4 regions of the Cytobacillus sp. Bac17 genome follow, and region 3 is predicted to be linked to each of the others. Evidence: predicted binding sites of a transcription regulator. Region 3 holds the regulator's gene; each other region holds the start of a gene.
The links. Region 3 encodes Rex, which represses fermentation and respiration genes when NADH is low (regulators of the CRP and FNR family bind a similar motif). Its sites were predicted from a motif close to TTGTGAAATATTTCACAA; they were not measured.

Region 1 (7,446 bases), on a different contig from region 3:
TTCCTTCTCAATAACCTTGGAAGCAATTAGGACAGACAATGAAGCGACCTGCTCGCGGATAGCGGCAACCGCCTGTTCTTTCTGCTGCTCGATTTCAAGCTTAGCAGATTCCTTAATGCGTTCAGACTCAGTGCGGGCAGCCGCAATGATTTCCTCACGCTGCACGTCGCCTTGTTTCTTCGCATTTTCGATAAGGCCCTGTGCTTCTGTACGTGCTTCTTTTAAAAGATTTCTTTGCTCTTCTAAAAGTTTTTTTGCTTCTGTACGGCTTTCTTCTGCCGCTTGGATTTCACTGGCAATGTGCTCTTCACGCTGCTGCATAATGCCCATTAAAGGACCCCACGCGAATTTTTTCAGCAATGCCAACAAGATGATGAACATGATCAGCTGGTACAAAATGTCCCCGCCGTTAAAACCGCCGCCTGCAGCGCCTAATACTAGACTGTTTGTTAACACCCTCGATTCACTCCCTTCAAGAGTTGTTCCACTTATGAAACGGAGTCATATGCATGATTCCGAATTAGTTTTAAGGTAAAAAAACATAAAGGAATGGCGAAGGTTCATAGAATGATCTTCGCCATTTAGAACGATTGGTACAGTATTAATTAACCGCCGATAACCATGAACGCGATAACAACGCCGATGATCGGAACAGCCTCTACTAACGCAACCCCGATGAACATTGTAGTTTGAAGCATACCGCGAGCTTCTGGCTGGCGAGCCATACCTTCAACTGTTTTTGATACGATAAGACCGTTACCGATACCGGCACCTAGTGCTGCTAAACCGATTGCAATTGCTGCTGCTAAAAGACCCATTATTGAGTTCCTCCTTAAATTGTATGAAAATTTATTTGTTTAAAATGTTTTGTCCATGAAATGAACAGGTATATATTAATGGTCATGGCTCACTTTGTGTGCCATATAAACCATTGTTAACATACAGAAAATGAATGCCTGGATAGATCCGACAAAGATTGAGAATCCTTGCCATACAAGTGTCGGCAGGATTGCTGCAAGCATTCCGCCTACACCGGCGTGAGCCAGTCCTCCGACAAGCAATGTCAGCAGGATTTCACCTGCATAGATATTACCGTAAAGACGAAGTCCCAACGTCAGAGTGTTTGCAAACTCTTCAATGATTTTCAATGGGAACAAGAAAGGCATTGGCCTGATAAAATCCCGGCCGTATTCTCCTACTCCTTTAAGCTTTACGCCATAGTAATGCGAAAGCCCAACAACCATTGCCGCTAATGTTAATGTGATAACAGGATCGGCTGTCGGCGATTTCCACCATAAAGTGTGATCATAAGTGATTGCGAACGGAAGTCCGAGCATGTTTGAAACAAAGATATACATGATCAGGGTTAATCCAAGGATGTGGAATCTTCCGCCTGTCTTCCAGTCCATCGTGCTGTTAATGATATTCTTAACAAAATCCATAATCCATTCGAAGAAATTTTGCATCCCCGTTGGTTTCATGGCCAATCGACGGGTTGAAAGCAAAGCAATAATGAAAACAATAGCACTTGCCACTGTAATCATCAGTACGTTTGATAAGTTAAAATTCAATCCTAAAAAGTCCACTATAGGAGCTTCATGATGCAATAGTGTTCACCTCTCTTCCCGCTATTTACGTAATTGAAAAGATTGAAGAAAATAATCTATCATAATGACAATATAGGATGTCATTAATCCAAATACCACACTGATCAGGTGCAGCTTATCAGGGTATTCCAGAGCGATCATCACAGCAAATACTGCTGTAGCCATTCTGGATACCGTTCCAAGTGAACGCACCTTCTCGCCTCTCTCGACTGCCTCTCCAAACTGCAGCGCCTTTCGTGAAATCAGCCACAAATTGAACAGGCTTAAGCTTGTACCAAATATCAAGCCCAGAAAAATAGATTGATAAGGTGTAAACCCCCAGCCGAGAACGTATACAGACAACAAAAGGAATATGTATTTTCGCTGTCTTTGAAAAGTTACTTTGATTTCCGGCATGATGTTCATTCTCCTGTGAAGAAATGTTGGATTAAGCGAAGCATGGCGTAAATCCCGGCGCCCAGTCCAATGAACAAACCGACCAATAGGAATAACGGCTCTGTTCCTGCCTTGCTGTCAAGCCACCTTCCGGCGAAAATGCCAATGAGCGTGGAACCTACTAACTGAGAAAGAATGGCGGACATTAAGGCCATCGCCTTAAATGGGTTGCGGTCTTTTTGACGCATAAAAACGCATCCTCCCTTAAGAGAATGGTAAGTGGGTTTTGAGGCCATAATTAATCATATTAACATCATGCAGAAGTGGGAAATATGTCTGCACAAATATTTTGAAAACCCTATCATCTTTTACCCTTTGTAAGCATACAATAGGGCTTTGTCAATGTCAATGCGTTTGGAGTGAAAAAGTTCACAAACAAAAAGGTAAAAATATGGTATGTTCACATATTTATCACATTTAATTTTTGGATATCTATTGAAAAAGGAGCGAGTTTCTGCATCGCTCCTGAAAACGTTTTATTTTAACATTATCACTTACTTTGAGTGGTCCGCTTGTTTGCCGAAGGTTCCGGGTCCCCAAGCTGCCCATCCGGCCTCACAAATAGGTAGGTTTCAATCCAATCTTCCTTGCCGGCTTTTTTGGCAAACACCTTTGCAAGGTACAGCCCAGGCCCAGGAAGCTTATCTGCCGGAATTTCCTGCAGCAGCTGTCCTTTGCCTGCATTTCTTTTCCAGTCAAGAAATCCCATGAAGCGGAGGCTTTCCGAATCAAACATGGCAATTCCGAACTCTTCTGCCCCGCCAGGAAGATACACTTCATAGCGATACGTGCCCGGCTTATCTCCTTTGCCCAGTCCGAATCCCATCACCCTTGGATAATCCGGCTCTTCAAGCACATAAAGATAGGGAATTCTGATGCTTTCGGCACCTGCCTTCATAAGCAGGTACCCATCATAGATCTTTTTCTTTAAAAGAGTCGGGTCTGCCGACATTTTGATTTCCACCTTTTTCTTATCACCTGGGTTTAATTGAAATGTCATAGGCATTTCCCAATTGATGCCCTGTGCCTTATAAGGTACAGAAAAGGAGTAGGTCTGCGTTTTCTCACTAATATTTTCAACCGCTATAAAACTGCTGTGTTCATGCAGCCTGTCTGCGATCTGAAATTTCCCAAACTGCAGAGAGGCCGGGAGGACAAGCGTTTCTGCTCTCAGCGCTTGATCAAGCTGGATTCTGCCTGCTCCCTGCTCATAAGTTCTATATGTTTTTCCTTCTGTATTCATAAGAAGCTTAGCCGTATTCATAAGTACTGCCTTAATCCGTTCCGGCCCCCATTCGGGATGAGCCTGTTTCAGGATGGCACAGGCCCCTGCGACATGCGGAGCGGCCATGCTAGTCCCCTGCAGCGGCAGGTAACCGCCAGGAATGGTGCTATTTATGGCGACTCCAGGTGCCACAACATCCGGCTTGATTTCCCATGTTGATGTAACGGGTCCGCGGGAACTGAAGTCAGCCAGGATATCCCTTTCTTCTATTATATTAGTCCGGGCAAGGAGTCTTCCTTCATTAATGTTCTTCTTGAGCTCCTCTCCTTCTTCCTTTGATAACGCCGCTACCGGAATTGGAACACCACTGTCCAGATTGCCAAAGAACCTGCCTTTTGTATTATTAAAAATAATGATTCCCTCTGCTCCTGCTTCCATTGCATGGACTGCCTTATCAGTAAACGTTAGTTCCCCTCGTTCCACTAATACCATTTTCCCTTTGGCATTCTTCAATTCTTCAGGATGACCGAGTCCTCCATCGACCAATTCATAGGATCGGTCAAATTCCCAATCCTTTGACCCCTGCAGCAAATCAAGACGAATTTCCCGCCCGCCTATGCTCAAAAATGGCACCTTCATTGTCGGTGTTGAGGCTCCTACAGAAATGGCCTTCGCCGCTGTGCCCGGTGATCCGACCGTCCAAATATTCGGGCCCGAATTACCCGATGAAGTGACAGCCGTTATTCCCTTTTCAACTGCTTTATTAAGGGCCATGCTTATCGGAAGGTCAGGTCCGTTCACGTTATTTCCCAAGGAAAGGTTTAACACATCTACTTTATCCTTTATTGCCTGTTCGATGGCCGCTATCACCTGTTCTGTTGTTCCGCTGCCGCCTGGTCCGAGAGCCCGGTAGGCGATAATGGTTGCTTCAGGTGCAACCCCTTGAATTCTGCCATTTGCCGCAATGATTCCTGCGACGTGAGTGCCGTGCAGTGTGCCTTGTCCCCCTGCAGCTTTTGTTTCCATCGGATCCTTATCATTATCCACCAGATCATGTCCGCCGCCATAGCTCCTTCGCAAGTCTGGATGATTATAATCGATGCCGGTATCGATTACGCCCACTTTCACACCCTTGCCTGTGAGTCGCTGATTATCTCTGTCATAATAGCCTCTGGCACTAATTCCGCCAATCAGCTTGATATTGTCATCGGAATGTACATGATAGGTATTAACCGGTGAAACAGAAGATACTGACTCTATCTTTTGCAGGCTTTGCAATGCAGATTGCTTTCCTATAACTGAAAAGCCGTTCAACGCCTGATTGAATGTATGCCTAATTTGCAGATCAGGATTTTGATCGATCATTTTCTTAATCCCCTGTTCGTTCTTCGCATCTTTCAGAACGACGATAGCCACTTTTTCTATATCAGGTGACTCTTCCGGAATAGGAGGGTGTGAAAGTGTCCGGGCCAAAACAGTACTTTGACTCCAAAAGAAGGAGATGAATGTTAAGATTAGCAAGAGTTTTTTCATAAGAAAACCCACCCTCTTTTTGTTTTAGGGTGGGCTGAATAGGTGCCATGTATGCGTAAATTGATATAAAATAAACGGCTAGTTCAAGGATTCATAAACAATATTAGCTACTTCTTTTGAAAGAGCGCCTGTGCTTCGGTATGATCCGCTTGGCAAAGGACCATTGTTTTGTTTGTTCGTAAGCAGGATAATCTGGAGGTTTTCCTTTGGATCTATAATAACCTGGGTTCCAGTAAAACCAGTATGGCCAAAGGCTATGTCAGAATAGTGATCTCCCATATACCAGCTTTTATCCAGCTCCCAGCCATATCCCTGGCCAAAACGCTGAGGAGAGGTAAAGATATCAATCACTTCTTTATCATACATTTTGGTTTTTCCATATGTTCCGCCATTTAACATGGTCTGGCCCAATACGGCAAGGTCCCTTGCTGTCGAAAATAAACCGGCATGGCCAGCAATACCTTTATTGCCATAGAAGCTATTCCCATCATTAACTTCTCCAATTAATGTGTAATTTCTCCAGTATTTAAACATATCCGGACTTTCTTCAACATAGTACCCAAAATTAGGGTCATCAATCATTTTATATTCATAAGGATTCCCCCAGGAAGTAGCTGCAAATTTATGTTTGAAATGTTCAGGAGGAGTAAACATCGTATCATGCATTTTTAAGGGATTATATATATTTTCCTCTAAGTATTTATCCAATTTTTGTCCACTTATCTCTTCAATTAAAAAACCCAGCATCATAAAGCTAAAATCACTATATCTTCTGTCCGTTCCAGTCGGGTATTCAAGGGGCAGCTGGTTTATATAACTCAGAACCTCTTCCGAATTGTCAGCATATAGGTATGTCGGTTTCCAAGGAGTCAATCCTGAGGTGTGTGTCAGCAAGTCGGCTATTGTAATATCTTCTTTTCCACGCTGAGCAAACTCAGGTATATATTCAGATACCTTGTCATTGACTGAAAGTTCACCGTCACTTACCAGTTTCATAATGCCCTGAGTTGTTCCCATCACCTTCGTAACGGAAGCAAGATCGAAGATTGTTCTCTTTTTCATTTTTCGGGGATTACTGAGTAATTCCCCCATATCGTATTTTTGTGCATATCCATATGCTTCCTCTTTGACGGTTTTTCCATCCTTTGCCACAAGAACTACTGCACCGGGTGTAATACCATCCTCAATAGCCTCCGTAATTGCTCTATCAATACCCTTTAATTTGACAGGATCAAAGCCAGCCTTTTTCGGATCAGCATGACTTAATTTCTGCCCGGACCGTTCTGTGGCATTCACCATATTTCCAGAAAATACTGCAGAACTTAAGGCTAATGCCAATACTATTAACAATATCTTTAACCTTTTCAAATTTTCATCTCCTTTATAACCAATATACAATATTTTGTATAATTAATATTATCTATCTTTCAATCGATTATCAATATAGTTTTTAGTATTTTCAGAAAATAGTACTTTTAGATTATCACGAAAAAAATAAGCCATCAAATAAATGATGGCTTACTCCCTTTATGTATTAGAATAGCTGATTCGGTTCAAGTTTCCCCTTTTGGATTAACCGGTCACGCTTCTTATCTCTCCACATATCCGTTAGCGTCGCAGCTATTAATAATAATGTAAGCAGAATTCCTTTTCCTTCTGCCAGTTTAAATACCAGGGCGATAAAACCTTCGGACATGAAGGTATTCATTAATGAACCCAGCAGCATGATGATCCAGACAATTAATGCTCCTTCTACTACGGCTAATGCTCTCATTTATTCGACCTCCCGAGTATTTAAAATCATTATGCCAATACCCTGAAGACAGCAGTCTAAACGTACATCTAGCAATTTGGGATTGCCTTTACTTTCCAAAAATCTTCTGCCAGATGCTTTTGCTTTTTTCAGCTTCTAATGCACCGGCTACTTCTTCTACAGACTTTTGTGTCGCCATCAGTTTTTCATAGAGGGAAGTGACTTTTTCGCTCTCTTTTTCATATCCTTGTGCATGGGCATTTCTTAAATCTTCAATTGTGAGTTTGAGCTCATGCACCTCATGTATCAGCTGTTTGTTTTGTTCTCTGATTTTATTTTGGGTTAGACGGGATTGTTCATTTTGCTGAACGAGAAAGCTGACCAGCTTTTTCATATCTGTCAGTTCTGAATTCACATTCACCAATGAGGTGGTGCTGCTTTCTTCCTCATCTTCCACTGTAATGATCACTGGGATTCCTGCATCCTCAAGCTTTGCTGTGACTTCCTCTTTTTTTAACCCATCTGAATACAATTTCCGGATGAATTTAAGCTTTTCGATTTCGGAAGCCTGGATTTTATAGCGATTGTGTTCTTTCCGATAATTTATGTATTCTGCATGCTCCTGCAAATAGCGCTTTAAGCTATTCTCAGGTATGTCCGGAAGTGCTTCTTTGAGCTCCTTCATTGTCAAATACTGATTTGCCAACGTCCTCAGCACCTTTCTTGGTATCTTGCCGATTCACCCAGCCCCTCTGGGCATTACCTATGACTAACCACCTAACCGCCAACAAAACCACCATCAATATTTTTGAGGTGAATGCCCCATCAACGAAGCTATTTCTGTTGTCTTTCTTCAACCGTGACCAGACCAACGAATCACTTTGAAACATCTA
Region 2 (7,446 bases), on a different contig from region 3:
TATAAGCGGCTGGAAGATCTGGAAAGCCAAACCTTCATGCATGTTCACCTTGAGAATAACATTCTTTTTCCAAGATATTTATAAACATTACGATCTGCAGCCAATAACGGCTGCAGTTTTTTTGCAGTCTGAACGACAAAATAAAAAGCCTGCCCGCCTATGTCCATTTCTCGTGACAAAGCAAAGCATGCTTTTTTTATCCTCCAATATAGGACATTTCAATTTTTTTCCTGCTGGCAATGGTCTCTTCAGTCCGTTCGTCTGAATATCTGTCTTTTCTGCCGTTCCAAATATTAACAATCCGATCAGTAATTTCTTCATCCGTGGCGCCTTTTCTCATAAATCCCTTCAGATCATGTCCTTCTCCATTAAATAGGCATGTAAAAATTTGGCCGTTTGCTGACAATCTTGAACGTGTGCAGCTTGAACAGAAAGATTCAGAAACAGATGTAATAAACCCAACATCTACATCAGTATCCTTATAACGGTATCGCTTGGCAACCTCTCCGAAATAATCCGGATCTACCGGTTCCAATAAATAATGTTCCTTTAAAATGTCATAAATTTCTTTTTTGGTAACAACCTCGTCCATCTTCCAGCCGTTTGTACTGCCGACATCCATGTATTCAATAAAGCGGAGCTGTAAGCCGTTATCTTTGCAGAACTTAGCCATCGGGACAATTTCAGAATCATTCAGGCCTTTTTTAACAACCATATTAAGCTTGACGCCAAGCCCTGCTTCTTTTGCTGCCTCGATTCCTTTAAGAACTGGTTTGACACCCACATTGCGTCCGTTTATTTTTCCAAACAGCTCATCATCCAAACTGTCCAGACTGATGTTAACCCTCACCAGCCCTGCTTCCTTTAAATCTTTCGCATGTTTGGGCAGCAATACACCATTTGTGGTAAGACCTATATCTTTTAAGCCCTCAATGTCTGAAAGCATTTTTACAAGTTTAGGCATATCCTTTCTCATAAGAGGTTCTCCGCCTGTTAACCTGATCTTCTCCACACCAAGGCTTACAAAAATTTTAGCCAGCCGTTCAATTTCTTCATAGCTCAGAAGTTCATTTTTTGGAAGGAAAGCGAAATCCGGGCCGAAGACTTCTGCCGGCATGCAGTATTGACAGCGGAAATTACAGCGGTCAATGACAGAAATACGAAGATCTCTTAAAGGTCTATTCAATTTATCTTTAACGATTGTTTTAGCCATTTCGTTCAACTCCATATAAAGAGTGACTTAAATAAGCTTTCTATACAGATGTATATTTTAGCCTTTCCCTTAAAATAACAGAAATAACCCGGTATCTCAAATTAAGGGCTTCTACTATTAGAACATACAATCGTTTCAATGTTAATAGGGAATTGTTTATATAATAACAAAGACACACCATTTCAATAGAAAATGCCACAATAAAGACACAAAAGCCGGCAATGTTTTCACTATACAAATGATATTATTGTGAAAAAAGACAGTTGTTTTATGAAGGAGGATTAATATGGCTCGCACAGCCATTAAACCGACACATTCCATAGAGATTAAAGAGCTTCTTCATTTTGCAGACCGGCGTATGAAAACCTCCAAAGGGGCTTACATTTTTCAGGAAGGTATGGATGCTGCTGAACTTTATATTATACTTTCAGGCAAGATACAAATCAGCAAGATAACAGCTGATGGCAGAGAACTTACCTTCAGGTTATGCGGAGAAAATGAAATTATTGGCGAGCTTACCCTATTTACCAGTAACCCTAAATATTTAAGTAGCTGTGATAAAAAAAGATGTCCTGGAAAAGGAGATATTTAATAATAGCACATTGGCTTATGAATTTATGAAATGGATGAGCGACCACTTTCGTAATACTCAGACCAAATTTAGAGATCTCGTCCTTAACGGAAAAAAAGGTGCCCTGTATTCAACCCTTATCAGAATGACTAACAGCTATGGCATAAAAGTTAAGGATGGCATACTCATTGATCTGCCCCTTACGAATCAAGATCTTGGGAATTTCTGCGGCACATCCAGGGAAAGCACCAACCGGATACTGGGTGAACTGAAAAAAGACAGCATCATTACCATTCTAAATGGAAAAATCACAGTCAAAGATCTTCAATATTTAAAAAATGAAATAGGCTGTGAAAACTGCCCTGCCGTATATTGCAGCATCGAGTAGGAGTGCATCCAAACGGCACTCCCTTTCTTTTATGATTTTGCCGCTTTCTTTCTAAGTGCCTTTGGAATATAAACACAAAACGGCTCGCTTTCCATATAATCCCCTGTCATGGCAAATGCCCGTGACCTGGATCCCCCGCATACATAACGGAACTCGCATTGTCCGCATTTCCCTTTATATTTATCAGGATTTCTGAGGTCTTTAAAAATTGGCGATTCCCTGTATATTTCAGCAAGTGGCTGTTCCCTTACATTCCCTGCTTTAACAGGCAGAAGCCCGCTAGGATAAACATCCCCAATATGTGAAATGAAAACAAATCCATTTCCGTCATTCACACCTTTAGGAGCCCTGCCTAAACCATCTATAGAACCCGTTAGCCCTTGCTGTGTAAGTGCATCGAGATATTGAATGTCCTCATTCTGAGCCTTCGCTTCCTTCATTTTTTGCTGAATGACCACTCGGCGGTAATGCTGGGCAGCTGTTGTCTTGATATCGAAAGTAACTTTTTTGCTTAAGTTATACAGCCATGTAAATACCATCTCATGTTCAACCGGAGAAATCATATCTGTTTCCTGCCCTCTCCCTGTTGGGACGAGGAAGAACACACTCCAAAGAACACATTTGAGTTCTTCTACAACTTTAGCCATTTCCTCAAGATAATCGATATTATAACGCGAAATAACTGTATTAATCTGGACTGGAATTTCAAGCTCGTGCAAATATTTAATCCTTTCGATCGTTAAATCAAAGGAACCGGCAGTACCTCTAAAATGGTCATGGATTTCCGCTTTTGGCCCATCAAGGCTGAAAGCCCATCGAGCTAAGCCGACCTCTTTGGCTTTTTCAATAGCTTCTTTTGTTACATTCGGTGTCGCACTGGGCGTCATTGACACACGCACGCCTTTTTTTACAGCATATTCGGCAATGTCGAATACATCCTGCCTCATTAATGGATCACCACCCGTAAAAACAAGCATAGGGTTGTTCATTTCCTTGATTTGGTCAATCAAATACTTCCCTTCATCAAAGGAAAGCTCTCGCGGATCTCTCCTGTATTGCGCTTCCGCACGGCAATGCAGACATTTTAGCTGGCATGCCCTTGTTAATTCCCATATCACAATAAAAGGGTCTTTATTAAAATCTCTATCAAATCCCATTTGAGATGCCTCCTTAACAGCCACAGGTCCTGGATGTTTCATCAACGCAATTTTGTCTTTCCATCGTTAGTATAGGATAATCGGCATGTTAAATAAGTGAACTACCTCACATACAATGCTCATTTTCAAAGAATTTACAGAGATGTGTTCAAAGGAATTAAAGCAAGGGCATAAAAAAACAGCAGGAAAATAATCCTGCTGTTTTTAAGATTCAATCTTATTGTACGCCAAGTGCAATTTTTGCATAGCGGGACATTCTGTCTTTAGACCAAGGCGGGTTCCAGACAATGTTCACTTCAGTGTCCTTTACTTCGGGAATATCAGCCAATGCTGACTTTACTTGCTCAACAATTGTTCCTGCCAAAGGACACCCCATGGAAGTAAGAGTCATATCTACCACGGCTTTACCTTCCTCTTCCATTTTCACATCATATACTAAGCCTAAGTTCACAATATCTATCCCCAGCTCCGGGTCAACAACAAGTTCAAGTGCACCCATGATGCTGTCTTTTAAATCCTGGTCCATTTCTGCAGCACTCCTTCATTATTTACTTTATCTATATCTTAACAAATATTTAAATGAATTGAAAAAATGTTGGTTATAGATGTTCCCCAAACCATTTAACCGTTTCCAGCAGCCCTTCCCTGCTTACTTTGTGCCCCGCCTGTTCATCTGATATAAACATGAGGTTTTCAGGTGAGTCACTATATAAGGGCTGGATGGTCTCATAAAATTGGTATGTATAGGAATAAGGCACAACCGGGTCTTTTTTGCCATGCCAGAACATAAGCGGCCTTCCTCCAAGTTTTTCAGGCTGAAGACTTAGATCCCGCTCCCTTAAGGTCCCCAGCAGATCTGCTAGTTCTTCGCTTGAAAGCGGAATTTTAATATTATTCTTCTTCAATTCATCCAGCTGAAGCTGAGCAAATTTTTCATAATACGGCATACCCATAAGGCTTACTGCAGCTTTGACCCACTCATACTGGGTCAAGGCGCCCAAAGTGACTATTCCTCCCATGGAGGTGCCCACAAGCCCTATTCTTCCCTTGTCGATCAGATCTGCATCCTCATAGACATCCCTGATTATGTTCAATTCCGCAATTGTATTTAGAACAATATCCCATAGCCTGAAATTTAAATCGCTGCCTGATAAACCTTCAGATCTTTCCCCATGAAGCAAGGTGTCTGGAAGCACCACCCTGAACCCTTTTTCAGCTAGCAGATAGGCATAATGCAGATTATGTTCTTTGGCACTCGTAAAGCCATGAACGAAAATAATAAAAGGCAAGCGTTCCCCTTTTACTTCCTGTCTGGCCAGTTCAAGAACAGGAATTTCTTTGATATGCTTATGTTCAATAACAACCACAGTTCTTCCTCCTAAATCTGTTAGGGCACAAGTGAATTTTTTTACAAAATTATAATAATATTGATAACATATATGTATAAAATGATTTTGTAAAAGCTTACGCTCTTGTTTTGATGTAAATTCTTTCTATATTTTCAGTTTAACATGTAGACTTTTTTTTTCCAAAACCTTTACACTTAAAAGAAAAGCGGGGCATACTTCAAGATAAGCAATTGGCTGCAGTGCGTAAACTGCAGTTAAATTCTTATAAAAAAGTGCTGAGCGCTTAGAAGGAGATCTTATGGCAGAAAAACATTTAATTGCACTGGACCTTGATGGAACATTATTAAAAGATGACAAAACCATCTCAGCTAAAACTAAAATGATTATTCAAAAGGCACGCGAACAAGGACATGAAGTGATGATTGCCACCGGAAGGCCATTTCGCTCCAGCGAAATTTATTATCGTGAAATGGGATTGACTACGCCAATTGTCAATTTCAATGGTGCTTACATACATCATCCTAAAGATCATAATTGGGGAGTTTATCATACACCTCTGCAAATGGACGTTGCAAAGGAAATTGTAGAAGCCGTTAATAGCTATACAGTGCATAATATTGTAGCAGAAGTTATAGATGATGTTTACCTGCATTACCATGATGAAAAGCTTCTGGATATCTTCGGTTTTGGCGATCCCAAAATTACGACTGGAGATTTACGCAATTATCTTAATGATAATCCGACAAGCATGCTGATCCACACAGATGAAGAACATGTAAAAACAATTAGAGCCCATCTTTCCGAAGTCCATGCCGAAGTGATTGATCACCGTCGCTGGGCGGCTCCATGGCATGTCATTGAAATCGTAAAAACAGGGCTGAATAAAGCTGTTGGCCTCCAAAAAGCAGCTGATTACTTCCAAATACCGCCTGAGCGGATCATAGCTTTCGGTGATGAAGACAATGATCTTGAAATGCTTGAATATGCAGGCTACGGGATTGCCATGGGCAATGCTATTGACCAGGTGAAAAATATTGCCAATGAAGTCACCTTAACCAACGAGGAGGATGGAATCGGAATCTATTTAAATGAATTATTAAACCTTAAAGCACTATAAGCAAATGACCAAAAGAAATTTAATGGCAACCAGTCCTTTAAATTCCCTTTTTAAATCATTCCTATAGAGCATACTAAAGGATGGAGCAGCACAATGCTGCTTTAAACTCTTTCATGGAGGGGATTCGAATGGGTAAACGTAATAAATCAAAACGCTTCGTACAACAGGGTGTTGATACTGTTAGTAAGCATGATGAACGTATCCCGTACCACATGACCTATGCAGAGGCGGAAGCCCAAAAATTAGCTAATGTGAAAGAATCATCCCTCGGAGGAATATAACGATGGGAAACAGATTATTTCAGGAAGCCAGAAAATATGTGGAAATAGCTAAAAGTTCTGCAGGCGAAGAAACTGTTTCCCGTGCGAAAAATGCTTTAAGTTCCGCGTTTGCCAATTCCACGGCGGCTGAACAGGCACAGCTGCGGGAGATGCAGCAGGAGCTTGAGCAATATTCGCAGAATCGCTAAAAAGAAGCTGGCAGCCTCGATGGCTGCCAGCTTCTTTTTTACCTCCTTTCCAGGATAACAGGAAAGGGATTTATAATATGTCCGTCATTATGGCTTTTTTCATATAAATGCAAAATCACTGATCCGTTTTCAGGCAATTTATCAGCAGGAATGCTTACTTTTATATTATAGTTCTCCCAGTTATTTGAAAGAGCTGATACTCCCTTTTCAGGCAGCAGTTCATTATGGCCATCTTCAACTGTATACCATAGCTTTCCGTTTTTTGGACGCCCTTCAATTGATACTGAATATAAGCCATTCTCTCCAGTAACCTTAACATGGCGAAAGGCAGGATTTTGTCCTGGGATATAGACAGAGGCTTCTGATTCCGCTTTGGTCTCCAGTTCTTTGCCATTTAAGTTTGATGCCAAAAGCCTGGCTTTTACAATGTACTCCCCTTCCTTTACTCTTTTGCCATTGTGCCGATAATCCCACTGCTCTTTCCACACCTTGAATTCATCCGGTTTGACGGCAATGGTCTGTATAGCTTGTAAAAATGCTTTACCTTCTGAAGAGGAATATACCATTTCGCCATTTTGATTTAATATATTTACTTCGTAAAATTGGGAAGTCCTAAACTCAAAGCTTAGCGGGTAATTGGCAGTATTCCTCAGAAGCAATTCTATCTCCATTGTTTCCGTTCCTGCTTGAGGCATTACTTTAAAATCAAATGGCATTTCCTTTTTAGAAGCTTCAAAACTTTGCAAAGGCATAGTGAAGATAATCAGAGCAGCAGCAGTCAAAAGCCGAAGCATCCTTCATCCCTCCATTCATTTAATCCCTGCGGAAGAAACCATAAACACCAGCGGTTTGGACAATATTTGTAAAGGCATTCGGATCTACTTCTTTAATAATTCTTTCAAGGTCGAATAACTCATAACGGGTGATGACAATCATCATCATTTCCTTGTTTTCATTTGTAAAAGCCCCCTTTGCCGGAATGGTTGTAATTCCCCTGACCAGATGGTCATGGATGGCTTTTTTCATTTCTTCCGATTTTTTCGTTATAATTAATGCTGTCAGTTTCTCATGTCTTGTATGAATGGCATCAATGACCCTGGTTGAGGCATAAAGGGTAACAAGAGTGTATAAAGCTTTTTCCCATCCATACAAAAAGCCAGCTGTTATTATAATAATGGCGTT
Region 3 (7,446 bases):
CATTGACAGACTCGCTCATGAAGGGAACCCGACCATTCAACTTCCGAGAGCATGGCTGGAAGAAGGGTCATACGATTTTAGCTTCAGCGGCTTAAAGTCTGCCGTTATCAATACTGTTCACAATGCTGAGCAGCGTGGTGAGACCATTGTGCCGGAAGATCTTGCCGCAAGCTTCCAGGAAAGTGTCATTGATGTCTTAGTAACGAAAACAGAAAGAGCTGTTGAAGAATATCAGGTGAAGCAGCTGCTGCTCGCAGGCGGAGTTGCGGCGAATAAAGGACTTCGAGCTTCTTTGGAAAAGAGGTTTGGGGACAAAGCGGAGATAAAGCTTATTATTCCGCCATTAACATTATGCACAGATAATGCAGCGATGATTGGTGCAGCAGGAAGTGTACTGTTTGAAAAAGGACAATTCGCCGGACTTGATTTAAATGCCAATCCCGGTTTGGACATCACTATCCACAATGATAAATAAATTAGGAAAAAGTCCCCGACCGCGTAGGGGGCTTTTTCTGTGGATAAAATCATTTATTTCAGAATTTTATGTTGGTAATGTGGATAAAAACTGTTTAAGTTGTGGATAATGTGGAAAAGTCTGTGGAGAGTATATATAACTGCATTTTTATTGTGATTATCTCTGTGGATAATAAAAAAGACTGGCAGTGACTATTCTACCAGTCTAAAAGTTATGAATTTTCCTTTATTAATCATCAGCTAAAAGTGTCCATTCTTCCATCAATTCTTCCAACTTAGCTTTTGCTTGATCAGTTTCATTTGTGATACCCATCACTTTTTCATGGTCTTGATAAACATCCGGATCACAGAGAAGCTGATCATTCATATCGATTACTTTCTCCAATGCTTCTATTTGCTCTTCAATTTCCTCCATTCTTCTTTTTCGTTGGCGTTCGAGCTTTTTGGCTTCTTTATCCTGCTGATAATTATTTTTGTCCTGCTTAACAGGCTGTGATGCCGTGGATTCATCTTGCTCATTAAGTGCAAGCAGTTCCTCTTGTTCCTGCTTTTTTTCCACATAATAATCATAATCGCCGAGATACACTGTTGCCCCAATACTGGAAAGTTCAACTACCTTTGTTGTAATTCTGTTGATAAAATATCGGTCATGAGATACAAAGAGAATCGTTCCAGGATAATCGATCAATGCATTTTCAAGAATTTCTTTGCTATCCAGATCCAAATGGTTTGTAGGCTCGTCGAGGATTAAGAAATTGGCTTTCTGCATCATAAGCTTCGCAAGCGCAAGACGTGCCTTTTCACCGCCGCTCAGTGTTGAAACAGTTTTAAGAACATCATCACCAGAGAAAAGAAAGTTCCCAAGTATTGTCCGGATTTCCTTTTCCGGTTTTAGCGGGTATTCATCCCATAATTCGTTCAGGACTCTTTTATTGCTGGTGAGTTCCGCCTGTTCCTGGTCATAGTAGCCAATTGTCACATTGGAACCGTACTGTATCTCCCCGGAAAAAGAAGAGATTTTTTTGATGATGGTTTTGAGCAAGGTGGATTTACCAATTCCATTGGGCCCCACCAGTGCAATGCTGTCACCTCTTGCCAGTCGCAGTGAAATACTCTCGCTCACTATCTCTTCATAGCCAATAGCAAGAGAATGAATATTTAAAACCTCATTGCCTGATTGCCGTTCAATGTCAAAGCCAAAAGAAGCTGATTTCTCGTCTCCAAGCGGCCTGTCCATCACGTCCATTCTGGCCAGCTGCTTTCTGCGGCTTTGTGCCCTTTTGGTTGTGGAAGCACGGGCAAGATTTCGCTGGATAAAATCCTGCAGCTTAGCGATCTCTTCCTGCTGTTTCTCGAATTGCTTCATTTCTCTTTCAAAGTTAGCCGCTTTTTGATCGAGATAGGAACTGTAGTTTCCTGGGTACTTTCTTATTTGGCGGCGGGAAATCTCGTAAACCTGGGAAACGACCTTATCAAGGAAATATCGGTCATGGGATACGATTAGAATGGCACCATTGTATCCCTGCAGGTACTGTTCGAGCCATGATAATGTTTCAATATCCAGGTGGTTGGTAGGCTCGTCCAGTATTAAGATATCAGGCTTTGTCAGCAAAAGTTTACCAAGGGCCAATCTGGTACGCTGTCCGCCGCTCAATGATGAAATTTTAGTGTCATAGCCCATTGAGCTGAAGTTGAGTCCGTGGAGAATGGAACGGATATCTGCCTCATATTGATAGCCGCCATTTTCTTTGAAATCAACCTGAAGCTTGTCGTATTCTTTTAAGGTGCGTTCATAGGCATCAGAGTTATTTAGGATATCAGGGTCCGCCATTTGTTCTTCAAGGCTGCGAAGCTGTTTTTCCTGCTTCTGCAGATGGCTAAAAACAGTCAGCATTTCATCCCAAATGGATAACTCTGATTCCAGGCCGGTATTTTGTGCAAGATAGCCAATTGTTACTTCCTTTGGCTTTATAATCTCACCGGAGTCATATGTCATTTGTCCGGCAATAATTTTCAAAAGGGTGGATTTTCCTGCACCATTGCGCCCTACTAGCGCAATCCTGTCCCTGGTTTGTACTTCAAGCTTTATATTGGTTAAAATGGGATCAGCGCCAAAATTTTTCGCCAGCTGATTGACTTGTAATAATATCATGTTCTTTCACCTCGGGTATAGAGTAAGTGTAACTCATTCATATATGTTCGGCAATAAAGGAGACAGGACTATAAGCCCTTCTGCGGGGCATTCAATCAAGACAAAAGGCAAATAAATATGTGAGGAACAATACAAAGCACATACAAAGTAACAGAAAAATAGTGTATGATTTTGAAGAGAGGTGTTTTGAATGGCGGATTTTACTCATTTTAATCAAGAGGGCAGGGCAAAAATGGTGGATGTCAGCGATAAACCTGAAACGGCAAGAACAGCCATTGCTCAATCAAGTATTACTCTTAATCAGGAGATATACGAAAAGATAACATCCAACTCCATGAAAAAAGGGGATGTACTCGCTGTTGCACAAACTGCAGGCATTATGGCGAGCAAGAAAACATGGGACATTATTCCGATGTGCCATCCGCTGCCGCTTAAGGGCGTGGACATTTCATTTTCATGGAAGGCGGAAGAGGAAGAGTATGTCCTGATCATTACTGCTTCTGTAAAAACGAAGGGAAATACGGGTGTGGAAATGGAAGCGTTAACAGCCGCTTCTGTCTGTGCGCTGACCGTTTATGACATGTGCAAGGCTGTAGATAAAGGAATGGTGATTGGGCCAACCTTTTTAATAGAGAAAACAGGCGGAAAAAACGGAGATTTTAAAAGAAATTAATTCATCATAAGAAATGGGGATGGACGAATGGCCAATGAACCAATTAAGATACCGCAGGCAACAGCTAAACGGCTGCCTTTATACTACCGCTTTCTAAAAAACCTTCACTCATCAGGCAAACAAAGAGTCTCTTCAGCAGAATTGAGTGAGGCGGTAAAGGTAGATTCTGCAACAATCCGCCGCGATTTTTCGTACTTTGGTGCGTTAGGAAAAAAAGGATATGGATATAATGTGAATTACCTGCTGGGCTTCTTTCGGAAGACTCTTGACCAGGATGAGCTGACTAAAGTAGCTTTGATCGGGGTAGGGAATTTAGGAACAGCCTTTCTTAACTATAATTTTCTTAAAAATAATAATACCAAAATAGAAGTAGCCTTTGATGTTGATGAGAGTAAGGTTGGCACGAAAATCGGTGATGTACCGGTCCATCATATGGATGACCTTGAAGAAGTTATTATAAATAATAATATTCAGGTGGCGATTTTAACGGTGCCGGCACCGCCTGCCCAGGCTATTACCGATCGGATGGTGAATGCGAAAATAAAAGGAATCCTTAATTTTACACCTGCGAGGCTCACTGTGCCAGCCTCGATTCGGATTCACCATATCGATCTGGCAGTAGAATTGCAGTCACTGGTTTATTTTCTGAAAAACTATCCGGAAGAAATGTAAAAAAATGAGCCTTTTGGGGGCTCATTTTTTCATTTTATTTTTCATTTTAAAATGCAGGCCAACCATCCGCAGTCCGGTGCCAAAATCGAATGTGGCAATTATAATCAGAAAATAAGTAAAGAATCCCCAGGTTTCTTCATGCTGGATATTCTGTATGGCTATAAAAGTGAAAAGGCATCCGAGAAGGATGTAAATAAAGCCTGAAAACAAAGGTGTGCTTCTCATCAAAATCCCCCAGTAAGTTTAAAACTCTGCAAAGCATTTCCCTATGCTAGAAAAAGCTGATAAAGCTCTGCATTTTTTCCATTTCTTCTAACCATTTTTGCATATTATCCTGATTCAGCTGGATAACCGCAACAAAGGTGTTCATCGCCACATGGGCAAAAATCGGCACAATAATCCGCTTCGTTTTGACATATAAGAAAGCAAAGGTGAACCCCATTGCCGAGTACAGCAGTACATGTTCAGGCTCGAAATGGGCAAGTGCAAAAATGACTGAGCTGATCAGGGCCGATAAGAAGAAGTTGAAGCGCTTATGGAGAGAACCGAAAATAACTTTTCTAAAGACAATCTCCTCAAGTATTGGCCCAATGACCGAACTAATTAAGATAACGATTGGCGATGCTTCAATAATCCGGATAATCTGCTGCGTATTCTCAGATCCCATTTCAATCCCAATCATATTTTCAATGCTGGCAGCAGTAGCTTGAGCGATCAGGGCCAAAAATATACCCCCAACTGCCCAGCCCGCTGAGCTTGCTGCGGAAGATGCATCCCTATCCAGGCCTTTTTTCATCTCTTTTCTTAATAATAGAAGCGTAATGATCAGTGTAACCGTAAAACTGATGACAAGCCAGTAGGCTACAGCCAGGATCTGCATGTTTTCGGGGTTCTGTCCAAGGGCATCTGCAATAAATAACACAAGCGGAACGCCAAACAAACTGGACAGCTGCATGGCAATATAAGCTATTAATATAAACCAATATTCCTTCTTCAAAATGTTATACTCCTTATTCTGAGTGTTGGAAAACAAGTCCTAAAGCCATTGTACTCTTAATAAGGAGCGGGTTTCAAATATCAGCATCAAAGCAGGAAAATACTATGGGTAAAGTGAAGAGTTCCGAAGCATACTTAAGAGGTTGTCTGTGTCGAAAAATAGCGTGTATGGGCGAATGAAATTTTTTCTAAAAAATTTAAGCTTCACCCTTGCAAATAGAAATGAGATTCATTAATATAATAATTGTGTTAGCACTCATACAGAGAGAGTGCTAATAAATAAAAATATTTACATATTATTTGAGGAGGTTGTTTCACTTGTTAAAGCCACTAGGTGATCGAATTATTATCGAGCTTGTTGAAACTGAAGAAAAAACTGCAAGCGGCATCGTACTGCCGGACACTGCTAAAGAAAAGCCTCAAGAAGGTAAAGTTGTAGCTGTAGGAACTGGCCGCGTTCTTGAAAATGGTGAGCGTGTTGCCCTTGAAGTTGCTGACGGCGATCGTATCATCTTCTCAAAATATGCTGGTACTGAAGTGAAGTACGAAGGCAAAGAGTATTTAATTTTACGCGAAAATGACATTCTTGCTGTAATTGGCTAATCGCCGATCAGACGAAGATTATTAAAGAATAAAGCTAAAATTTTTGAGGAGGTTTTTATCAATGGCTAAAGAGATTAAATTTAGTGAAGAAGCTCGCCGCGCGATGCTTCGCGGTGTGGATTCCCTTGCAAATGCGGTAAAAGTAACTCTTGGACCTAAAGGACGCAACGTGGTTCTTGAGAAGAAATTCGGTTCTCCACTTATCACCAATGATGGTGTGACAATTGCGAAAGAAATCGAGCTTGAAGATGCATTCGAAAACATGGGTGCGAAGCTTGTTGCTGAAGTAGCAAGTAAAACAAATGATGTTGCCGGTGACGGTACAACAACTGCAACTGTTCTTGCTCAGGCAATGATCCGTGAAGGCCTTAAGAACGTAACTGCAGGCGCTAACCCAATGGGCATCCGCAAAGGAATCGAAAAAGCAGTTGTTACAGCTGTAGAAGAATTAAAAGCTATTTCTAAGCCAATCGAAAATAAGGAATCTATTGCTCAGGTTGCTGCAATCTCTGCTGCTGACAATGAAGTTGGCCAGCTGATCGCTGAAGCAATGGAGCGCGTTGGCAACGATGGTGTTATCACAATCGAAGAATCTAAAGGATTCACAACTGAGCTTGATGTGGTTGAAGGTATGCAATTCGACCGCGGATATGCTTCTCCATACATGGTTACAGATTCTGATAAGATGGAAGCGGTTCTTGAAAACCCTTATATCTTAATCACTGATAAGAAGATCACAAGCATCCAGGAAATCCTTCCTGTACTTGAGCAAGTTGTACAGCAAGGCAAGCCTTTATTGCTTGTAGCTGAAGATGTTGAAGGTGAAGCACTTGCTACACTAGTTGTGAATAAGCTTCGCGGAACTTTCAACGCGGTAGCAGTAAAAGCTCCTGGCTTCGGTGACCGCCGCAAAGCTATGCTTGAAGATATCGCGATCCTGACTGGCGGTGAAGTAATCACTGAAGAGTTAGGCCGTGACCTTAAGTCTGCTACAATCGACTCTTTAGGACGCGCTACTAAAGTAGTTGTTACAAAAGAAAACACTACAATCGTTGAGGGTGCTGGAGACAGCGCGCAAATCGGCGGACGTGTGAACCAGATCCGCACTCAAATGGAAGAAACAACTTCTGAATTTGACCGCGAAAAATTACAAGAGCGCCTTGCTAAACTTGCTGGTGGTGTTGCAGTTGTTAAAGTTGGTGCTGCTACTGAAACTGAATTAAAAGAGCGCAAGCTTCGCATCGAAGACGCCCTTAACTCTACACGTGCTGCTGTAGAAGAAGGCATCGTTTCCGGTGGTGGTGTTGCCCTTCTAAACGTATACAATAAAGTGGCTGCTATCCAGGCTGAAGGCGATGAAGCAACTGGTGTTAACATCGTATTGCGTGCGATGGAAGAGCCTGTACGCACAATTGCTCACAATGCCGGTCTAGAAGGTTCTATCATTGTTGACCGCTTAAAGCGCGAAGCAGTTGGAACTGGCTTCAACGCTGCTACTGGCGAGTGGGTAAACATGATCGAAGCTGGTATCGTTGACCCAACTAAAGTAACTCGTTCAGCTCTTCAAAACGCTGGATCTGTTGCAGCTATGTTCTTAACTACTGAAGCAGTAGTTGCTGACAAGCCGGAAGAAAACGCTGCTCCTGCAATGCCTGATATGGGCGGCATGGGCGGAATGGGCGGCATGATGTAATTTAAAGCGTTGAACCCAACGTTTTAAAGCATCATCCACCAGGACATAGGTACAGGTTTTCTTGTCCTGCTGTTCCCAAAACTGTTTATAACAAACAAAAAAGGAATTCCTATTCGGGAATTCCTTTTTTTATTTATTCTTTGTCCGAACCCCCGCCAAAAGTTTCGGGAATCATCGTGAAGC
Region 4 (7,446 bases), on a different contig from region 3:
TTTGCCGTCTTCTCCTTCTCTTAAGTGCATGAACATGAACAGCTGCATGCCTGCCTGAATGACAGCCAGCGAGCCGATGATCCACATGATCACTTTAAAAGAGAGGTTCGTTTTTAGGGCAATACCTGCTGCTGCAAATGTCAGCACAAGGGAAACAGCAAATCCAATGACATGGCTTATAGGGAAGCTTTTTGATTGATGATGTTCCATTTAAGCCACCAGTCCTTTCAAATACACGAATGTGAAAATAAAGATCCAGACCACATCAAGGAAGTGCCAGTAAAGGCCGATAATAAACGTTTTTCTTGCTGTAGTAGGGGTAAGGCCTCTTTTTAAAAGCTGGATAATGACCATAGTTGCCCAGCCAATCCCCAATGTAACATGGGCTCCGTGTGTACCCAGCAGGACAAATAAGCTGGATAGGAACGCACTTGTCTGCATCGTTGCACCTTCATGGGCATAATGGATAAACTCATTAATCTCCATGAATAGGAATCCTGCGCCAAGTGCAAGGGTAATCACCAGCCAGGTGATTAGCCCTTTCAGGTTATGGCGGCGCATTTCAAAAATGGCGATGCCCATTGTAAAGCTGCTTGTCAAAAGGAGGACTGTCTGAATCATGACATCCTTGATCACAAAAATGTCTTTATGTGTTGGCCCTCCAGCAAAGCGTTCATATAAAACTCCATATACTCCGAACAGAGTGGCAAATAGAACGATTTCAGCGCCAAGGAAAACCCAGAAGCCAAGAATATTCATCCGGTCCTGTTCAGTTTGATATTCAAGGGGCAAAGAAGTATCCACTTTAGCTGACATGATCGTGCACCTCTCCTTCTGTTTTTCTCCACGCATTTTCAATTCTGTGGATTTCATCTTTTGTAACATGGAAGCCTTCATTGTAATCGAATGAACGAATGATCAATCCAGCAAAAATGCCGATGGCAGCTACAGCTGCAGCGATGTGCCATTCAAATACAAGGAGGAAGCCTGCGATGCCAAAGATGACACCCATATAAATCGGAAGCCAGGAATTGCTTGGCATATGAATCTCTTCGATTTCACTGTCATATAACGTTAAGCCTTCATTCTTTTTTTTCATGTGCCAGAAAGGATCAAGGGATTTAACTTCCGGCAGTTTTGCAAAGTTATAGAATTGAACAGGTGACGCAGTAGACCATTCCAATGTTCTTGCGTCCCATGGGTCGCTTGAAATGTTTCTGTCGGCATAGCGGATGCTCCAGTAAATGTTGTAGCAGAACACCGCGAATCCGGCTGCCAGAATGATGGAACCAATTGCCGAAAGCATAAAGAGTGGTGCAAATCCAGACTCGGCAGAGTATGTGTATGCACGTCTTACAGCTCCGTTTAATCCAAGGAAGAACATAGGCATGAATGTTACGTTAAAGCCGATAACAAATAGCCAGAAATGCCATTTACCGATTTTTTCATTCAGCATGAAGCCGAACATTTTTGGCCACCAGTAGTAAAGACCTGCAAATACCGCAAATACGACACCTGGAATTAATACATAGTGGAAGTGGGCAACCAGGAATAATGTATTGTGATACTGATAATCCGCTGCACCCATTGCAAGCATTACGCCAGTAACCCCGCCTATGACGAAGCATGGGACGAATGCAAGTGCCCAAAGCATGGCGGAAGTAATTTTTATGCGGCCTTTACGCATCGTAAACAGCCAGTTAAACATCTTGACTCCAGTCGGTATGGCTATCGCCATCGTCGTGATGGAGAAGAAAGAGTTTACAGCAGGGCCTGATCCCATTGTATAGAAATGGTGGACCCAGACAACCATACTTAAAAGGGCAATTCCAAGGATGGAAAATACCATTGATTTATATCCAAACAATGATTTTCTTGAGAAAGTGGCAATAACTTCTGAGAAAATCCCGAATGCAGGAAGGGCAACAATGTAAACTTCAGGATGTCCCCAAAGCCAGAACAGGTTAGCCCAAAGCATATCCATTCCTCCGCCTGATACTGTAAAGAAGTGTGTTCCATACAGACGGTCGAATGTCATCAGTGCCAATGCAACTGTGAAAATAGGGAAAGCTGCCACAATCAGAATGGATGTTACAAAGGTAGTCCAAGTGAACATCGGCATTTTCATTAGTGTCATGCCTTTTGTTCTCATTTTCAAAATCGTGACGATAAAGTTTATACCTGTCATCAGTGTCCCGATACCAGCAATTTGCAGCGCGACTGCGTAAAAATTATTGCCGATTCCAGGGCTGAATTCCTTGCCTGCAAGAGGGAAGTAAGATGTCCAGCCTGCATCAGGCGATCCCCCGATAACAAAAGAAATATTAAATAGCATAGCTCCGCTGAAGAACAGCCAGAAGCTAAGTGCATTCAGCTGCGGAAAGGCAACGTCACGCGCACCAATTTGAAGCGGAATGACAACGTTCATTAATCCAATCAAGAATGGCATTGCCATGAAAAGAATCATAATAACGCCGTGTGTTGTAAAAATTTCATTATAGTGCTGTGAATTCAGAAATTCCATTTCAGGGCGTGCTGTCTGAGCTTTCATCAGCAAGCCGTCCATCCCGCCGCGGAAAAACATCAATACTGCGGAGATGATATACATGATACCGATTTTTTTATGATCAACTGTAGTCAGCCATTCGGTCCAGAGGTATTTCCACTTTTTTAAATACGTGATGGCAGCGACTGCACCAATCATCGTTAATAAAATAGCAATCTGTGAACCTAGTATAAGGGGGTCCCCAGTAATAAAAAACTCATCCCATTTAATGCCCATGATGGCCACCTCCATGGTTTTCTTGACTATCATGGCTCTCTTCTTCACCATGACCTTCAATTACGTTTGGATTCTCATTTTTATAATTGTCATCTTCTTCGAATGTTTTACCTTGATATCCATGGCCTCTGTAGAGCTCAGGATTTGTATAAGCCTTCGAATTTGGATCAGCATGGTTAACCCATTCTAAATGAGTATTGGAATATGTCAGTCTTCCTAAATGCGTAGGCTTCAGCAGCCCTTCATACTCTTTCTCAGTCAGTTTAGGTGCTGTTTCTTTAACGTCGTCAACCCATTGGTCAAAATCTTCCTGTGTTTGAGCAAGAACCTCAAACTTCATATCCGCATAGCCGCGGCCGTTAAAGTTCGTGTTCTGTCCTTCATATGATCCAGGGTTATCAGCGACAAGATACATTTCAGTTTCCATTTTGGGCATCGTATATTTCTGTCCGCCAAGTGCAGGCACCCAGAAAGATTGCATAGTGCTGGCAGATGTCATTTTAAAGAGAACCGGCGTATCTTCAGGAATATTGACATAGTTCACTGTTTCAATGCCTTCTTCAGGATAGCTGAAGATCCATTTCCAGTCAGCAGATGTTACATGTATTGTAATAGGTTCTTTTTCTTCATAGCCCTTAGGTGTTTCTTCCAGCGCATAAAGTGTTTTTACTGTCGGGATTGTTAGGGCGATGACAATTAAAATCGGAATCCCGGTCCAAATAATTTCAAGTAGTGTACTTCCATGCTCCTCAGGGGGTTCATAATCTTTATTCTCAGGTCGTTCACGGTATTTCCAGACAATGTAGCCGAATAATCCAAACACGACTGCAACGACAAGAAGCATCCAGATCAGGGACCAGTTAATTAATTCGGTAATGCTTCTTGCAACGGGGCCCTGAGGTTCAAATACAACCATATTGCAGCCGCTTAAAACCATTAAGGGCAATAGGGCTGTTAAAGAGAGCAGCATTTTCTTCATCTGATGTTTCATCTCCTTTTGACAAAAACTATTGTTAAATAATTCACAAATAATGTGCGGGTTTTCACAAAGATGCCAAAAAAATATATAGCTGGTAAACATAAGCATCCTTAAAAACCTTTATTTAACTTAGTTATCACTGTGTAAATGATATTAACATAAGCAAATGTGAAAAGTTGTGACAAAAGTGGGAAGGAAATAAATGTAAGCTATTTGGACAGCTTATATTTTTGTTCAAATAGCATTATTACAGGGTTATGGTCATCAAAACAACTTTTGAACAAATTTTGAACTTTAATGCGACACCCTAATTATCTTATGTTACATCCATATTCAAGCAAAAAACCACCAAATAAAATTCTCCATACAAGAATTAATTAAATGAATTCTCTCTTTGTTGAAAAATACTGAATAGTACAGTAACATGGACTAATAATAGAGAAGGACAGGGTGAGGAAATGACTGATTTAAGAAGTGATACGGTTACAAAGCCAACTGAAGAAATGCGGAAAGCTGCTTATGAAGCTGAAGTTGGGGATGACGTATATGGAGAGGATCCATCAATAAATAAATTGGAAGAGACAGCTGCTGAGGTGCTTGGTAAGGAGGCAGCTCTGTTTGTAACGAGCGGCACACAGGGAAACCAGATTGCCATCTTAACACATTGCCGTCCGGGCAATGAAATTATTCTTGAAGCAGAAAGCCATATTTTTTATTATGAAAGCGGCGCTTCATCTGCCTTTGCCGGAGTCCAGACAAGGACGCTAAATGGGATAAGAGGTGCAATGAATCCTTCAGAAGTGGAGTATGCCATTAGGGGAGAAGATCAGCATTATCCGGAAACAGGATTGATTTGTCTGGAAAATACCCATAACAGAGCTGGCGGTGCCGTAATACCTATTGATAATATGAAAGAAATATACAGCATTGGCAAAACGAATAATATTCCCGTACATATTGATGGGGCAAGACTGTTTAATGCAGCCGCAGCCTTAAACCTGCCGGCTTCTGAAATGGCCAATCATTGCGACACTGTGCAAGTATGCCTCTCTAAGGGGCTCGGAGCACCTGTTGGTTCCATTCTTGCAGGTAGCAGAGAATTTATTGCTGCAGCAAGAAAATGGCGCAAAAGATTGGGAGGGGGACTCCGCCAGGCTGGGATCATAGCAGCTCCGGGAATTGTTGCATTAACGAATATGAGAGAGCGTTTAGCCGAGGATCACGAAAATGCTCAATATCTTGCACAGCAGCTTGGACAAATCAAAGGGATTGAAATCGTAAATCAAGTAGATACAAATATCATTGTGGCTGATGTAAAAAACCTTAAAATGAACTCATCGGAATTTGTTGAAAAGTTAAAAGCTGAGGGAGTGCTTTCAGGAACTTTCGGACCTTCTTATGTGCGTTTTGTCACTCACTATGATGTTACTAAAAAGCAGCTTGAAGATGCAGTCATAGCCATACACAGAACAGCTGGTCAAAGGATCTAACTGCAAATAAAAACCCATGTTTTCTGCAGCAAGCGTTTTTCCGTTTCAAATGAATCGCATATCTCAGCTTAGATGGCTCAAAAAGCACACAAATGGTTATAAGAAAATAAAAGGAAATCGGCGCATTAGCCGATTTCCTTTTTGTTGATTAAAGGTTCAAGCTGATTTTTTATATCATCAAGCAATTCATGAATGGTCACTTCATTATCTGTTTGTCCTTTATCAAGAGCGGATTCCAAAAGCTTTGCAAAATCATTAAAGTTAGTTTTCATAATAGACACCTTCAAATTGCAATGTATTTTATGACTCTATTCCCTGATAAGATTTTTTAAAACTCATTATATATTATTAATTTTCCGGCTGAGGTGTGACGAATAGTGAACAGCCATTCAATCTTGTTCTTTGTATGAATGTTTAGGTCCTAAGAAATCTGGGTAATTAATACTGATAAATTTCTCAGCTGCCCCCATACCTGTCTAATACGAAGCGAATAGTATAGCAGGAAAGAGATTATAGATTCATTCATTCATTCATTAATTAAATCAGGAGGTCTGGTTATGAGATTGGTGCAAATGGATATTGATCAGCTATTGGAAGCCACATCGGAAATTGCCGAAGAAGATCTTGGCTATATGATCAGACATGTAGAAATTGATCATTTATTAGAACGAACCCAGGATTGGTAATATATATGGAAAATCCCCGCAGTCAGGAACTGAGGGGATTTTTTATGCTGAAGACTTATTTTCTTGAACATGGTTCTTAAATCGCAAAGTTTTTTTAGAAGATATAACTACCCCCAAGGTGACAATGCCTCCGCCGATTATCTGATACAAATACAATTTTTCCTCCGTAAAACACAATGCGAAAATGATAGCGAAAATAGGAAGAAGATTCAGGAAAACCCCTGCTTTGGCTGCTCCTATTAAGGAAACTCCAAAATTCCAGGATAGAAAAGCCATAATTGAAGCCAGAAAACCAACATACAGCAAGATTCCTGCGGAGGTTAAGGTGAAGACAGGGGTTTTTTCCATCACTAGATATTCAATAAGGCTTAAAGGCACCAATAGTAAAATGCCGATAAATGATGATGCATAAAAAGAAGTTAGCACAGGCAAAACGTTTGAATATTTTTTCCCAATTACCGAATACGATGCCCACATAATGACTGCTGCCAATACGTATAGATCTCCGGCATTTATTTTCCATGAAAGAAACATTTCAATCGATCCCTTTGAAATAATATATAAAATTCCAAAGACTGACAGGAGAATTCCTGCTGCCTGGTGGGCTAGAAGTTTTTCTCTTAAAATAAATATGGCTAGAGTGGCGATAAAAAGCGGTGTAGTACTATTTACCACAGATGCATTAATTGATGTGGTGTATTGCAGCGCAAAATAAATGATTGTGTTGTAACCGGCAACACCTGTCACCGCCAATAGCAAAAGTATCCGCTTATGCTCCCAAATTATGTTCCAATCTCTTTTTAGCTTCTTGACCATAAAAGGAGTTAAAAGCAAGAATGCAATGATCCATCGCATTAGGGAAAAGAGCAGCGGCGGAAAATAATCGACACCAATTCTCCCAATAACAAAATTCCCTCCCCAAATCATGTTCGCTAAAATCAGCATTAAAAAACCATACTTTTTGTTTGTCCCATCCAGCATTTGAGAAAACCTTCTTCCTGCACTGTAATAAATTAAATTTTACCTTTACCGCCAGGAAAATTCATTAATTTCAGAAATTTTATAAAAATTAATTTGTAACTATTGGAAGATTCAACCCGTCAACTTACTTAAAAAGGGGTGTCTTTCATGAAGAAGAAATGGCTTTTTCTGGGCGGAATCACACTGATCATTATTTTATTGGCGTACTTCTCGTTTCTTAACAGGTTAAAAATTGTCAGTAACCTGGCAGAAAATAATGAAGAAGTGACAGTTTTAAAGAATAAGGTATGGGAAGTTACGTTTTCAAAAGAACTTAATCCAGATAGTGTGAACAACAGCTCCGTTTATATTTTGAATGAGGAGGGCGGAAAAGAGCAGGTTAAAGTCTCACTGGAAAATAATAATAAATCCATCGAAATTCAACCGCCTGATGAAGGATATAATCTAAATTCTCCAAACTATACATTGGTCCTTACTAAAGATATCAAAACAAAGGGCGGACAAAACCTGAATCAATCAGTAAAAACT

Region 1: the regulator Rex is predicted to act here: its motif matches at 2,400-2,417, upstream of NR125_RS12665 (AtpZ/AtpI family protein).
Region 2: the regulator Rex is predicted to act here: its motif matches at 3,424-3,441, upstream of NR125_RS12885 (TIGR04053 family radical SAM/SPASM domain-containing protein).
Region 4: the regulator Rex is predicted to act here: its motif matches at 3,793-3,810, upstream of qoxA (cytochrome aa3 quinol oxidase subunit II).

What each region holds. Positions count from the first base shown of each region.
Region 1 is NZ_JALJRC010000008.1:159,032-166,477, reverse strand. Features, by position in the region: gene NR125_RS12685 (F0F1 ATP synthase subunit B) at 1-456, opposite strand, end outside; gene atpE (F0F1 ATP synthase subunit C) at 606-818, opposite strand; gene atpB (F0F1 ATP synthase subunit A) at 894-1,607, opposite strand; gene NR125_RS12670 (ATP synthase subunit I) at 1,629-2,003, opposite strand; gene NR125_RS12665 (AtpZ/AtpI family protein) at 2,009-2,230, opposite strand; gene NR125_RS12660 (S8 family serine peptidase) at 2,533-4,800, opposite strand; gene NR125_RS12655 (serine hydrolase) at 4,879-6,168, opposite strand; gene NR125_RS12650 (hypothetical protein) at 6,335-6,574, opposite strand; gene NR125_RS12645 (hypothetical protein) at 6,663-7,259, opposite strand.
Region 2 is NZ_JALJRC010000009.1:33,411-40,856, forward strand. Features, by position in the region: gene ric (iron-sulfur cluster repair di-iron protein) at 1-84, shown strand, start outside; gene moaA (GTP 3',8-cyclase MoaA) at 197-1,213, opposite strand; partial or broken gene NR125_RS12880 (Crp/Fnr family transcriptional regulator) at 1,500-2,172, shown strand; gene NR125_RS12885 (TIGR04053 family radical SAM/SPASM domain-containing protein) at 2,202-3,329, opposite strand; gene NR125_RS12890 (metal-sulfur cluster assembly factor) at 3,547-3,855, opposite strand; gene NR125_RS12895 (alpha/beta fold hydrolase) at 3,929-4,696, opposite strand; gene NR125_RS12900 (Cof-type HAD-IIB family hydrolase) at 4,977-5,795, shown strand; gene NR125_RS12905 (hypothetical protein) at 5,924-6,076, shown strand; gene NR125_RS12910 (DUF3813 domain-containing protein) at 6,079-6,264, shown strand; gene NR125_RS12915 (BsuPI-related putative proteinase inhibitor) at 6,303-7,058, opposite strand; gene NR125_RS12920 (YitT family protein) at 7,078-7,446, opposite strand, start outside.
Region 3 is NZ_JALJRC010000029.1:2,696-10,141, forward strand. Features, by position in the region: gene tsaD (tRNA (adenosine(37)-N6)-threonylcarbamoyltransferase complex transferase subunit TsaD) at 1-475, shown strand, start outside; gene NR125_RS23620 (ABC-F family ATP-binding cassette domain-containing protein) at 704-2,626, opposite strand; gene moaC (cyclic pyranopterin monophosphate synthase MoaC) at 2,817-3,299, shown strand; gene NR125_RS23630 (redox-sensing transcriptional repressor Rex) at 3,327-3,971, shown strand; gene NR125_RS23635 (YdiK family protein) at 3,993-4,196, opposite strand; gene NR125_RS23640 (CPBP family intramembrane glutamic endopeptidase) at 4,243-4,968, opposite strand; gene groES (co-chaperone GroES) at 5,286-5,570, shown strand; gene groL (chaperonin GroEL) at 5,632-7,263, shown strand; gene NR125_RS23655 (DUF4317 domain-containing protein) at 7,397-7,446, opposite strand, start outside.
Region 4 is NZ_JALJRC010000017.1:37,811-45,256, reverse strand. Features, by position in the region: gene qoxD (cytochrome aa3 quinol oxidase subunit IV) at 1-210, opposite strand, end outside; gene qoxC (cytochrome aa3 quinol oxidase subunit III) at 211-816, opposite strand; gene qoxB (cytochrome aa3 quinol oxidase subunit I) at 806-2,782, opposite strand; gene qoxA (cytochrome aa3 quinol oxidase subunit II) at 2,772-3,761, opposite strand; gene ltaE (low-specificity L-threonine aldolase) at 4,220-5,251, shown strand; gene NR125_RS18390 (YwzD family small protein) at 5,377-5,523, opposite strand; gene NR125_RS18385 (hypothetical protein) at 5,809-5,937, shown strand; gene NR125_RS18380 (DMT family transporter) at 5,980-6,918, opposite strand; gene NR125_RS18375 (beta-propeller domain-containing protein) at 7,066-7,446, shown strand, end outside.